DNA from 2 places in the Thauera humireducens genome. Region 2 is predicted to be linked to the other one. Evidence: riboswitches for the same ligand, from Rfam matches in the RefSeq annotation. Region 2 holds a riboswitch; the other holds the start of a gene.

Region 1 (5,803 bases), 990 kb from region 2:
GTGGCGCAGGTTGGCGGCGCGCGCCTTGGGCGTGGCGTAGTAGTTGAGGTCGATGACGTTGTCGAGCAGGCGCATCGCGACGCGCACGGTGCGCTGCAGCTTGTCGTGGTCGAGCGTCCAGCGCCCGGCCCCGTTGCGCACCAGATGGGCGGGCAGGTTCACCGAGCCGAGGTTGCACACCGCGGTCTCGTCGGCCGAGGTGTTGAGCGTGATCTCGGTGCACAGGTTGGAGCCATGCACCACGCCCACGTGCTGCTGCGGCGAGCGCAGGTTGCAGGCGTCCTTGAAGGTGATCCACGGATGCCCGGTCTCGAACAGCATGGTCAGCATCTTGCGCCACAGCTGGAGGGCGGGCAGGCGCTTGAAGAGGCGGATCTCGCCGCGCTCGGCCTTTTCCTCATACGCGCGGTAGGACGCCTCGAAGTCCTGGCCGTAGCGCTCGTGCAGGTCGGGCACGTCGACCGGCGAGAACAGGGTCCATTCGGCGTTCTCCAGCACGCGTTTCATGAACAGGTCGGGGATCCAGTTCGCGGTGTTCATGTCGTGCGTGCGGCGGCGCTCGTCGCCGGTGTTCTTGCGCAGTTCGAGGAAGTCCTCGATGTCGAGGTGCCAGGTTTCGAGATAGGCGCACACCGCGCCCTTGCGCTTGCCGCCCTGGTTCACCGCCACCGCGGTGTCGTTGACCACCTTGAGGAAGGGGATCACGCCCTGGCTCTGGCCATTGGTGCCCTTGATGCGGCTGCCGAGCGCACGCACCGGCGTCCAGTCGTTGCCCAGACCGCCGGCAAACTTCTGCAGCAGGGCGTTTTCCTTGATCGACTGGTAGATGTCCTCGAGGCTGTCGGCCACCGTCGTCAGGTAGCAGGACGACAGCTGCGAATGGCGGGTGCCGCTGTTGAACAGCGTCGGCGTGCTGCTCATGAAGTCGAAGCTCGACAGCAGCTCGTAGAACGCGATGGCCTGTGCCTCGCGGTCGATCTCGTTGATCGCCAGGCCCATCGCCACCCGCATGAAGAAGGTCTGCGGCAGCTCGATGCGGCGGTCGTCGACATGCAGGAAGTAGCGGTCGTACAGCGTCTGCAGGCCGAGGTAGTCGAACTGCAGGTCGCGCTCGGGCCGGATCGCCGCCGCCAGGCGGGCGAGGTCGAAGTCGGCCAGCCGGGGATCGAGCAGCTCCGCCTCGATGCCACGGCGGATGAGGGCGGGCAGGCAGGCGGCATAACCCTGGTCGGGGTCGGCCATGTCGGCCTGCGAGGCCTCGTGCCCGAGCACTTCGACGCGGATCGCCGACAGCAGCAGGCGGGCGGCGACACGGCCGTAGTCCGGCTCGCGCTCGATCAGCGTGCGTGCGGCCAGCACCAGCGCCTGGCGCACGGCGGCAATCGGCACGCCGTCGTAGAGGTTGTGCAGTGCGTGTTCGAGCACGGTGTCGGCGGACACACCGTCCAGCCCCGCGCAGGCCTCGCGGCACACGGCGAGCAGGGCGGCGCGGTCGAGCGGGCGGCGCGCTTCGCCATCGACGATGTGCAGCACGGGGCCGGCGCCGCCCGCCTGCGCTTCGGCGTCCTTCTGCGCCGCGCGTTCGGCAGCGCGGCGTTCGCGGTAGAGCACGTAGGCGCGCGCGACGTCGTGCTCGCCCGAGCGCATCAGCGCCAGCTCGACCTGGTCCTGGATGTCCTCGATGTGCAGCATGCCGCCGTCGGGCAGGCGGCGGGTGAGGGCGCCGACCACGGTATCGGTGAGGCGGGCCACGATGTCGCGTACGCGTGAGGACGCCGCGCCCTGGCGGCCCTCGACGGCGAGGAAGGCCTTGGTCATGGCGACGGCGATCTTGTTCGGATCGAAGGCGACGACGGCGCCATTGCGGCGGATGATCTGGAATGCGGCAAGTTGCATGGCGCTATCAAGCGCTTCGGTCGGAAGTCGGTCCACGGGATGTCCTCGTCTGGGTGAATTCGAATGAGCGGGGTTTGGGAGGCAAGGGCAGCGTCAGGCGACTGCCCGGCTGCTTGCGGGGGCGTCGTCGGCGCAGCGGGACGCGGCCCGCAGTTCCAGCGTCAGCGGGGCGGTGTGGCAGCCGCCGGGACGGCGGAAGCCGCTGGCGGCTGCCATGTGCAGCACCGCCGGGCTGACGCTGTGGCACACGATGCGGACCGCGTCGTGCAGGCGGGCCAGCGCGATGACGTGGCCGAACAGCGCGCGTCCCAGCCCGCGCTGACGGTAGGCTGCGATGACGCTGAGGCCGAAGTCGACCTCGCCATCGCGCACTGCGACATGGGCGAGGGCGACGATGTCGCCCTGCGCGGTGCACAGGCCATGCACGTGGTCGCGTGCGAAATCGAGGCTGGCGACGTAGGCGGCGATGCCCTCGTCGCGGATGCCGTGGCTGAAGCGCAGCAGCCGGTCGTCGGCATCCAGCGCATGCAGGTGCTCGAGGATGCGCGGCATGTCGGCGGCGCCGAAGCGCAGCATCGGGCGCGGGGCCGTGATCGACGGTACGTGCGGAGCTGGCGTCAGCGCCGGGGCGGGGCGGGCAGGTGCGGGCATGGCGGAGATCCGGAGCGGGCGGGGCGGATCTCCGACGGACGGGCGTGATGCGTCACGCGCATGGCCATGCCATGCGGTGCTGCCGTGCCATCAGGAAAGCGTGCAAGTGAAATGGTCTGAGCCATGCCTCTTGTCAGGGACACCCCGCCCCGAGCTGTTAAGGGAAGCGTCGCGGCAGGTCTCCTGGCTCTCGGGTCGTCGTCCTGCGCCGGCCTTCCCGGACATTCGTCCAGTGGCATGGAAAAGCGCAAGACTCACCGATTACAGTTGCGGGGGCAGCTCCGGATTCCGCACCTTGCGATGCGTCACCGGATTCCCTTGCCCGGTCGGAACCGGGCAGCCGTGACGGGCAGACATTAGGGCCGGCGGGTGCCGTGTGTCAAGCTTGGCGTGTGAGCAGTGATACTGTGGGTAGTGCTTGGCGACCCGGTTGACTACTAGGGGTTGCGTGTCGGCCTGCTGCGATGGCGTCCGCTCCCGCGCTCAGTCGATCGTCGTGTACGACCGTGTGGCGGGGGATGGGCGCGCGACGGCGTCCGTGGTGGCGTCCGCCGGGGCCGTCTCGGTGCCCGCCGGTGCGGGCTCCTCGATGCCGAGCAGCCATTCGCGCCAGATCGCCACCAGCAGCGCCATCAGCACCGGGCCGACGAACAGGCCGACCAGTCCCATGGTCTGCACGCCGCCGACCAGGCCGAAGAAGGTGGGCAGGAACGGCAGCTTCACCGGGCCGCCGACCAGGCGCGGGCGGAGGGTCTTGTCCACGATGAAGAGCTCGATCGACCCCCAGGCGAACAGCCCCAGCCCGGCGACAAGGTCGCCCGAGCCGACCAGGTACAGCGACACCAGCGTGAAGGACAGCGGCGCGCCGCCGGGGATCAGCGCCATGAAACCGGTGGCCACGCCGAGCAGCACGGGCGAGGGCACGCCGGCGATCCAGTAGGCCACGCCCAGCACCACCCCTTCGCCGAGTGCGATCAGGCCCATGCCGGTGACGGTGGCGCTGACGGTGGCCGGCACCACGCGCGAGAAGCGTTGCCAGCGCGTCGGCAGGATGCGCTCGCCGACGACGTCGAGCTGTGCCGCGATCCGGCTGCCGTCCTTGTAGACGAAGAACAGGGTGATGAGCATGAACAGCGTGGTCAGGGCCAGCCGTGCGAGATCACCGGTGGCGCTCAGCAGCGCGCGGTAGATGTTGCCCAGGTGCTCGCCGCTGATGATCTCCACCCAGTGCCCGAGCGCCTGGGGCTCGCCGAGGTGCAGGAGCCAGTACTCTGCGAGCCGGTTGCCGACCATCGGCAGGGCCCGGATCCAGTCCGGGACCGGCGCGCCGGTCCGGTTGGCTTCGAGCAGCCAGGCAATGAAGTTGCCGGCTTCCTGCAGCGCGTAGTGCAGGGCGACCGTCAGCGGCACGATCAGCGCGCAGATGACGACGATCAGGGCCAGGCTCGCGGCCAGCGCCGTCTTCCCGCCGCACAGCACGACGCCCCGGCGGTACAGCGGCCAACTGGCGAAGCCGATGACCAGCGCGGCCAGTACCGGCACGAGGAAACCGCTGAGGAAATACGCCCCCGCGGCAAGGATCAGCAGCAGCAGGGTGCGGACGATGAGGGGGGCTTGCAGGACTGGGGGCATGGGCAGGGCTGGACGGATCGCCGATGTGCCCGACTATACCGTAGGGGGCGGCCATTGCCCGACGCGATCGCGTGACGGGCCGGCCGCGTGCGACTGCGAATCCCGGCGGTCTGCCACGGCATCACCCTCGATCGGATGGGGTTCCCGTCGCGGCGTGCTCGACCGCGCGCACCAGGGTATGTACGGCCCGATGCGTCGGCACCTCGAAGCCACCCGTTTCGGCCATGCCGAGCAGGGCGCCGGTGATGGCGTCGATCTCGGTGCGGCGGTTGGCCAGCACATCCTGCAGCATGCTGGCGCGGTTGGCGGCGGTGGCACGGGCGACGCCGTGCACGCGTGAGAGCGCCGCCCCTTCGTCCAGATCGAGGCCGTTGGCGCGCAGCACCGGCAGCGCCTCGCGTACCAGGGTGTCGAGCAGCACGCGGTGCGGCGGTTCGAGCAGGGCGCCGTTGGGCACGCGAAACAGCGCTGCCAGCGGGTTGATGGCGAGGTTCACCAGCAGCTTGGCGAGCCGGGCACGGGCGATGTCCGGATCGACGCGGGCGACGAAACCGGCGCGCACGAACAGCGCCGCGAGGTCCTCGAAGCCGGGCGGCAGCAGGGTCTCGCCGGCGCCCGAGGGATGGATGCCGGTGGCATCGCGGTAGGCGCCTTCGGTCGTCACACCTTGGCCGGCCGCCAGCGCGGGACAGGCCTCGCGCAACTCTGCCTCGATCAGTCCGTTCTGCAACGACAGCAGGCCGTGCGGCCGCAGGGCGCTGGCGAGGCGGGCGGCGGCGTCGGTGTCGCCGGTCTTCACCAGCAGCACCGCCCAGTCGGCAGTGGGCAGGGCGTTCGGGGCGAAGACGTCGAGCCGGCGCAACTGGCCGCCGATCTGCACGCCGCGCGCCAGTTCGGCCGCGCGCGCCGCATTGCGCGCGATCATCGCCACCGGGCCCGTGGCGGCGAGCCGCGCGGCGAAGGCGAGGCCGAGCGCGCCCGCGCCGACGATGGCGACCGGGTAGTGGGAACGGGGTGAATCGGGCGTTGCAGTCATCGGGGCGGCTCTCCTGTCTCGCGGCGGACCCTATTGTGCCGCTTCCTGCAGCAGCCAGCGTTCGAAGGCTTCCGGCGCCGGACGCCGCGCGACGCGCTCGTGCATCACCAGGTAGTAGGCACTGGGCGAGGGCAGGCCGAGGTCGAAGGGAATGACGAGGTGCCCGGCGCGGATGCGCTCTTCCACCAGCGGCCGGGGGGCGAGCACGACGCCCTGGCCGTCGAGGGTGGCGGCCAGCGCGAGCGCGGCGTTGGAGAAATGGCGTCCGCGGCGCGCGAGTTGCGCGTCCAGCCCGGCCTTGTGCAGCCAGGCGGTCCAGCCGACCTCGCTGAGGGTGTCGTCGTGGATCAGCGCGAAGCGCGGGAGTTCGTCCGGCGAGCGCAGTCCGGCCTCGACCAGCGCAGGGGCGCACACCGGCACGTAGTCGGGCGCGAACAGGACCACCACACGGAAGCCGGGATAGCGCCCCTTGCCGTACAGGATCGCCACGTTGCTGCGCGCTTCGCGCGGGTCGGTGCGCAGGTTGTCGAGCACGCTGGCCTCGCGCGGGCCGTCCACGGTGTCGGAGGTGCTGGCGAGCCGCAGGTC
Region 2 (5,803 bases):
CTTGTCGGCGATCTCCAGCACCACGCGCGACAGGAAGGCCAGGCCACGGTCGGCGGCCTTCTTCGCCGCTTCGGCGGCGAGCGGCGAGGCCACCGCGCCGGCGACGACGCCGGTGCTCCAGGCGCCGAAGCGGCGCACCAGATTCAGCAGGGTGGAGAGGAAAAGGTCGAGGTTGTCCGACAGCAGGGCGGTGCCGCGCGCCGGCGCGGCCACGCGCACGTAGCGCTCGACCGTCAGGCTCTTGTCGCGCAGCAGTCCGGCCAGGCGGCGCAGCTTGGCCCGCTCGGCCGCCGCCACGGCGGCCCGCTCCCGCGCCGTGCCGACGCGCGCGGTCGGGGCCGGACGCCAGGCCTCGATCAGTTCGTCGAGCTGCGCATCGTCCGGGTCGAGGCACATCAGGTCGCCCACCAGACCGCCGCGCGAATGCGTGACCAGGCACAGCCGGCTGCGGGCGGGCAGGGTTTCGGCCAGCGCCAGCGCATTGTCGATCGGACTCTCGGAGAAGGTCCGGTGCTCGAAGCCGAACACCCGCTCGCCGAACGCCGCTTCCAGTACGCCCCAGGCGGCACTGCCGGGAAGGTCGCCGAAACCACCGAGGGTGTGCGAGCCCGTGCCGTGGATGAACACCAGCAGACTGCCCGCGCGTGCCGCCTCATGCAGCCGGGCGTCATCCGCCGCGCAGCGGTCGCTGTCGTGCAGCACACCGCCCTTCCAGCGGTAGAGGCCGGGCGGGCCGGCGAGGCGGGCCTCGATGGTCTGCATCAGGGCCTGCGCGCCCTTGCGCGAGGCCCAGGCTGCCGCCCAGTCCTCGGCCTTGCCGGCGAGCTGTTGCCGCAGCGTGTCCTTCGCCTCGGCGCCGATCTCGTCCTCGTCGAGGCTCAGCTCGAGTACGCGGCGCCACACCCAGCCCAGCGCACCGCGCGAGGTGTCGCGGCTGTCGCGGAAACGGGCGAAGTCGATGCATCCGTCGGTGTCGAGCAGTTCGGGGCGGGCCCGCGCGAGCTGCTCGGCCAGCGCATCGGCGCGCATGAATACCGTCGTGCCGTCAGACGCCTCCAGCGCCAGCAGGCGCGGCCCGGCATCGAGCTGCGCCGGTGCGGGCGCGTCGGCGCTGCGGCTGACTTCGGCGAGTTCGAGCGTGCGCACGACCTTGAGGCCGGGCACCAGGGCGATGCCGTCGCTGCCGTCGGCGCGACTGCCGGCGCTGCGCAGCACGCCGGGCAGTGCCGTGCCGGCGCCCGCCTCGGCCTGCACCGGCAGTTTCAGCGCAGGCGCGCCGCGCCGGGTGGATTGACTGTTGGCCACGATGCTCTCCCTTGTTCGACCCGCGGACGACCCGCCCGTCGGAGCGACGATCCTCTCATGCCCATGGAATTTTCAGCGAGCACTGACACCGGCCGTGCGACGGCGCTGCGGCGCAACGTATCATCCACCTTCACCGCTCCGTCACGGGTGGCGCCAGAACGCGAAGGACTGGAAGCGGCGCCCCGTCCACCAGGCATTGCGCGACACCGCGGCGCGCACGCCACGACGGCCGGCCATCGACTCGAGCGGCCGCAGCACCTCGCCATCCGCGCGGCGCAGGGCCTCGGCGCCCGGTTGCTCCGGCACGACCAGCGAGACCTGCCCCGCTTGGTCGATGTCGCGATGGCGCGCAACGATCACGCAGACCTCGCCCGCATTCGCCGCCGCCTGCAGCAGTGTGGGGTCGAGTTCGCGCACCCAGCCGAAGGCCGTGCCCTGGTCGTCGAGCCAGTCGTGAAGCGCATTGATGCCGATCTCGCGCACGGTCTGGTCGAGGACCGCTGCGACCGCCTCGCCCAGCGTCAGGCGGCGCAGCGCGCTGTCGGTCCACCACACCCGCGGCAGATAGACGCCGGCAAGGTCGGCGCAGTCGGCGACATACGCCAGCGCCACGCCCTTGCCATCGAGCGGCCGATAGCGGCGATGCGCGGGGTTGGCGACATCGAGCCAATCCAGGATCGACTGCAGTTCGGCGGCACGCGCCGTCGACACCCGCGCGTTGCGCGCAGGCCGATCGCCCTCGGCGAGCGGATGGATGCGCCCCTCCGCACGGACCCGGCTGGTCGCGGACAGGGCGTCGTGCAGCACCGCGGGCGGCAAGGCCGGAAGCGACGCCGCGCCCTGCAGCGCGGCACGCGCACGGCCGCGGGCACGCGGCTGTGGCGCCACGGCGGCCAGATACTGCTCGGCCACCACGCCCTCACGCATCGTCCCGCCGAGCATCACGCGAACCCGCACCCAGCCCGCGGCCGCGCCCGGCCCGCGCACCTCGACCTCGGTCCCCTGTGCCAGCGAAGCCAGCAAGGTCGCCGGCGACACGCGCGGGGCGGAACGCAGGTTCAGCTGCAGCGGCACCACACGGTGCGTGGGGGCAAACGGCACCGAGGCCGGTGCCACCGAGCCCGCCAGCCCGAGCTCGCGCAGCGCGTGGCGGCCCTTCTCGAGCAGTTCGCGGCGGTCGGCAAAGCCGTTGAGGCCACCGTTGATGCGGCGCGTGATCGCCTTCAGGTCATCGATGTCGGCCAGGTCGTTGAGGGCGTTGCGCTCCCAGAAGAACACGGCGGACTGCACCGCCAGCTCGCCGGCCACGCGGTCGGGCTCGGCCACCACGTCCTGGCCGCACCAGCGCGCCAGGGCGCGGTAGTTGTCCTTGCCGGTGAGCTGGATCAGGCCCCGGCCACGGTAGCGGAAGCCGTCGCCGCTGGCTTCGGGCCCGTTGCCCATGCGCCCGGAATACACGCGGTTGCCGATCCGCTCGGGCTTGCGCGCACAGGCCTCGGCGTCGGCACGGGTAGGGAAATAGCGTGGAAACACCCTCAGCAGTCCGTCCGCCGAGTAGTTCAGGTTCTCCTCCGTCAGGCGCAGGCAGCCCGACTCGTGCAGTGTCTGCGCGAGGAAATGGACGATGCGCGGCGCCGTGTCGATGGCATGCCGGGCCATGGCCGCATCGAGCGCCTCGACATAGCGATCGGCATTGGGACCGGTCGCCCCCATGCGGGTCAGCACCTCGCGCGTGATCAACATGCTGTGTCTCCCGGAAAGCGCGCCCCCGCGGCCGTCGGCGCACTCTCACTAAAGCCCAGGCGCGCACGCTATTCAAGCCGTGGCGCAGCCCATCGGAATGTCGCCTCTACCCTGCGGTCACGCCGCGACCTTCCGCAGCGGCAACTTGCATATCCGGATCGGTTTCGATTAGTCTGCGCCCGCATTCGATCCGGGTGCCTTGTCATGCAGCCGCATGACAGGGTGAAACGGGAAGTCCGGTGACGTCGTCCGCCCCGCGCGTACGACCAGTCCGGCGCAGCCCCCGCTGCTGTGAGCCTGACGACTCCGCCACACGCCACTGAGCCTTGCGCTCGGGAAGGTCGGCGGACGAGGAAGAAGGCAAGCCAGAAGACCGGCCCGATCGAGTTTGGTTGATGTGAGCCCCGGGGTGAGGGTTCGATCCGACTGGTTTTCCGCCGGCTGCCTGCGTGCGCCGGAAGCTCCAGCCGATTCGTATTGCATGCGTCCGCACGTCCTTGGCGAGGCCAGGGTGCGCGCACGTACGCACACTCCGCCTGCGTGGCTCCCATCGTTGATTCGAAGCACTCGTGGGGAGTCATCATGCATATCGAACCCGGCATCCTTTCCGGCGCCAAGATCGCCGCCGCCAATCTCACCGCCATCGGCCTCGCCGCCGCCCAGGCACCGCAACTGCTCAAGCAGCCACAACTCGTCCTGCGTACGCTGCTCGCGGCGCTGTTCTTCTCGGTCTTCATGCAGAGCTTCCACCTGCCCGCCGGCGCGTCGGAACTGCACTTCATCGGGGCGATGCCGATCTACCTGACGCTGGGCTTCGTGCCCACGCTGCTCGGCTTCGGCCTGGGCCTGCTGCTGCAGGGCGTGATCTTCGAGCCCGCCGACCTGCTGCACCTGGGCGTCAACTTCCTGTCGCTGGCCGTGCCATTGCTTGCGCTGCATCTCGGCCTCGGTCGCAGGCTCGCCGCCGGGGCAGCGACCGAGATCAGGTCGGTGCTCAAGCTCGATGCCGCCTATTACGCCGGCGTCGCGATCATGGTCGGCTTCTGGCTGTCGATGGGCGAGGTTGCCACCCCCTTCGCCGAGTGGATGACCTTTGCCGCCGCCTACCTGCCGGTGGTGCTGATCGAGCCGGTGCTGACCGTGGCCGTCGTCAGGCTGCTGCAGTCGCAGGCGCATCGCCCGCTGGTCCAGCTCTGCTTCGCCGTCCCGGCGAGCCGCTGATGACCGGGACGCCCGGCACGGTCTGGTTCGTCGGCGCAGGGCCCGGCGACCCGGACCTGATCACCGTGAAGGGCCGCCGCCTGCTCGAGCAGGCCGGAGCGATCCTGTTCGCCGGCTCGCTGGTCGACCGCACGGCCACGCAGTACGCGCCGGCCGACTGCGAGATCCGCGACTCCAGGGACATGACGCTCGAGGCCATGAGCGCCTGGCTGCTCGACGCCTGCGCCCGCCATCGCACCGTGGTGCGCCTGCAGACCGGCGACCCCGGCCTGTATGGCGCGCTGGTCGAGATGACCCGCCCGCTCGATGCGGCGGGCATCGCCTGGCAGGTGGTGCCGGGCGTGTCCTCGGCGATGGCCTCGGCCGCCGCCGCCGGTGAGACCCTGACCCTGCCGGAAGTGACGCAGACCGTGATCCTCACCCGCGTCGCCGGCCGCACGCCGATGCCGCCGGGCGAAGACCTGGCGGCGCTCGCCGCGCACCGCACGACGCTGTGCATCTTCCTGTCGATCACGCTGCTGCACGAGGTGCAGCGCGCGCTGCGCGCCGCCGGCTGGCCGGAGGAGGCGCCCATCGTTGTGGTGCAGAAGGCGAGCTGGCCGGGCGCGGAGAAGATCGTCCGCGGCACGCTGGCCGACATCAAGCGCCGCTGCCAGGACGAGAAGATCGCCAGCCAGGCCATGATCATCGCCAGCCCCGCGCTCGGCGCCCGCCACTGGCCCGACATCGCCCGCTCCAAGCTCTACGACCCGGGCTTCGGCCACCGTTTCCGCAAGGCCTCGGCGCCTGCCTCCGAAGCCGGCCTGCCCACCGGAGAATCCGCATGAACGACACCGCCATCCTCCTCGTCGGCCACGGCTCGCGCAATCGCGAGGGCAACCAGGAGATCCTGCATTTCGCCGCCCAGTGGCGCGATCGCCACCCCGGCTGGCGCATCGAGACCTGCTTCATCGAGCATGCCGAGGTCTTGCTCGACGCGGGCCTCGACCGTGCCGCGCACGGCGCGCGCCGGGTGGTCACGATTCCCTTCATCCTCAACGCCGCCGGCCACGTCAAGATGGAGCTGCCGGCCGCCATCGAGCGCGCGCGCCAGCGCCACCCCGGCGTCGCCTTCGCCTGCGCCCGCCACCTCGGCATGGGGCGCGAGATCTTCAGCGTGCTCAAGGGCCAGCTCGACCGCCTGCTGAAGCAGCTCGACATGCCCGACCCGCGCACCACCGGCGTGGTGCTGCTCGGCCGCGGCTCGTCGGACGCGGGCGCCAACGGCGAGCTGGCCAAGATGGCGCGCTGGCTGTTCGAGGACGGCGACCACGAACTGGTCGACCTCGCCTTCACCGGCGTCACCTGGCCGCGACTCGAAACCGTCGTCCAGCGCCAGGCGCGGCTGGGCATGACGCAGATCTGCGTCGTGCCGGTGTACCTCTTCACCGGTGTGCTGATGGAACGCATCAAGGCCCAGGTCGAGCGCCTGCAGCGCCAGTACCCGCAGATCGCCTTCGCCCTCGGCACGCACTTCGGCTTCGACAAGGGCATC

What was found. A riboswitch is a leader RNA that binds a small molecule or an ion and turns the genes downstream of it on or off. The one in region 2 is predicted to bind cobalamin.
Region 1: it holds a riboswitch for cobalamin, as region 2 does, so the genes downstream of both, AC731_RS09720 (GNAT family N-acetyltransferase) here and AC731_RS14260 (energy-coupling factor ABC transporter permease) in region 2, are expected to answer to the same signal.

The regions. Positions count from the first base shown of each region.
Region 1 covers NZ_CP014646.1:2,051,206-2,057,008, reverse strand. The annotation lists gene AC731_RS09725 (ribonucleoside-diphosphate reductase subunit alpha) at 1-1,896, opposite strand, end outside; gene AC731_RS09720 (GNAT family N-acetyltransferase) at 1,990-2,547, opposite strand; cobalamin riboswitch at 2,704-2,907, opposite strand; gene AC731_RS09715 (AI-2E family transporter) at 3,031-4,179, opposite strand; gene AC731_RS09710 (ketopantoate reductase family protein) at 4,301-5,215, opposite strand; gene gcvA (transcriptional regulator GcvA) at 5,246-5,803, opposite strand, start outside.
Region 2 covers NZ_CP014646.1:3,039,934-3,045,736, forward strand. The annotation lists gene AC731_RS14250 (CHAT domain-containing protein) at 1-1,305, opposite strand, end outside; gene AC731_RS14255 (glycoside hydrolase family 19 protein) at 1,447-3,048, opposite strand; cobalamin riboswitch at 3,223-3,444, shown strand; gene AC731_RS14260 (energy-coupling factor ABC transporter permease) at 3,631-4,269, shown strand; gene cobM (precorrin-4 C(11)-methyltransferase) at 4,269-5,096, shown strand; gene AC731_RS14270 (sirohydrochlorin chelatase) at 5,093-5,803, shown strand, end outside.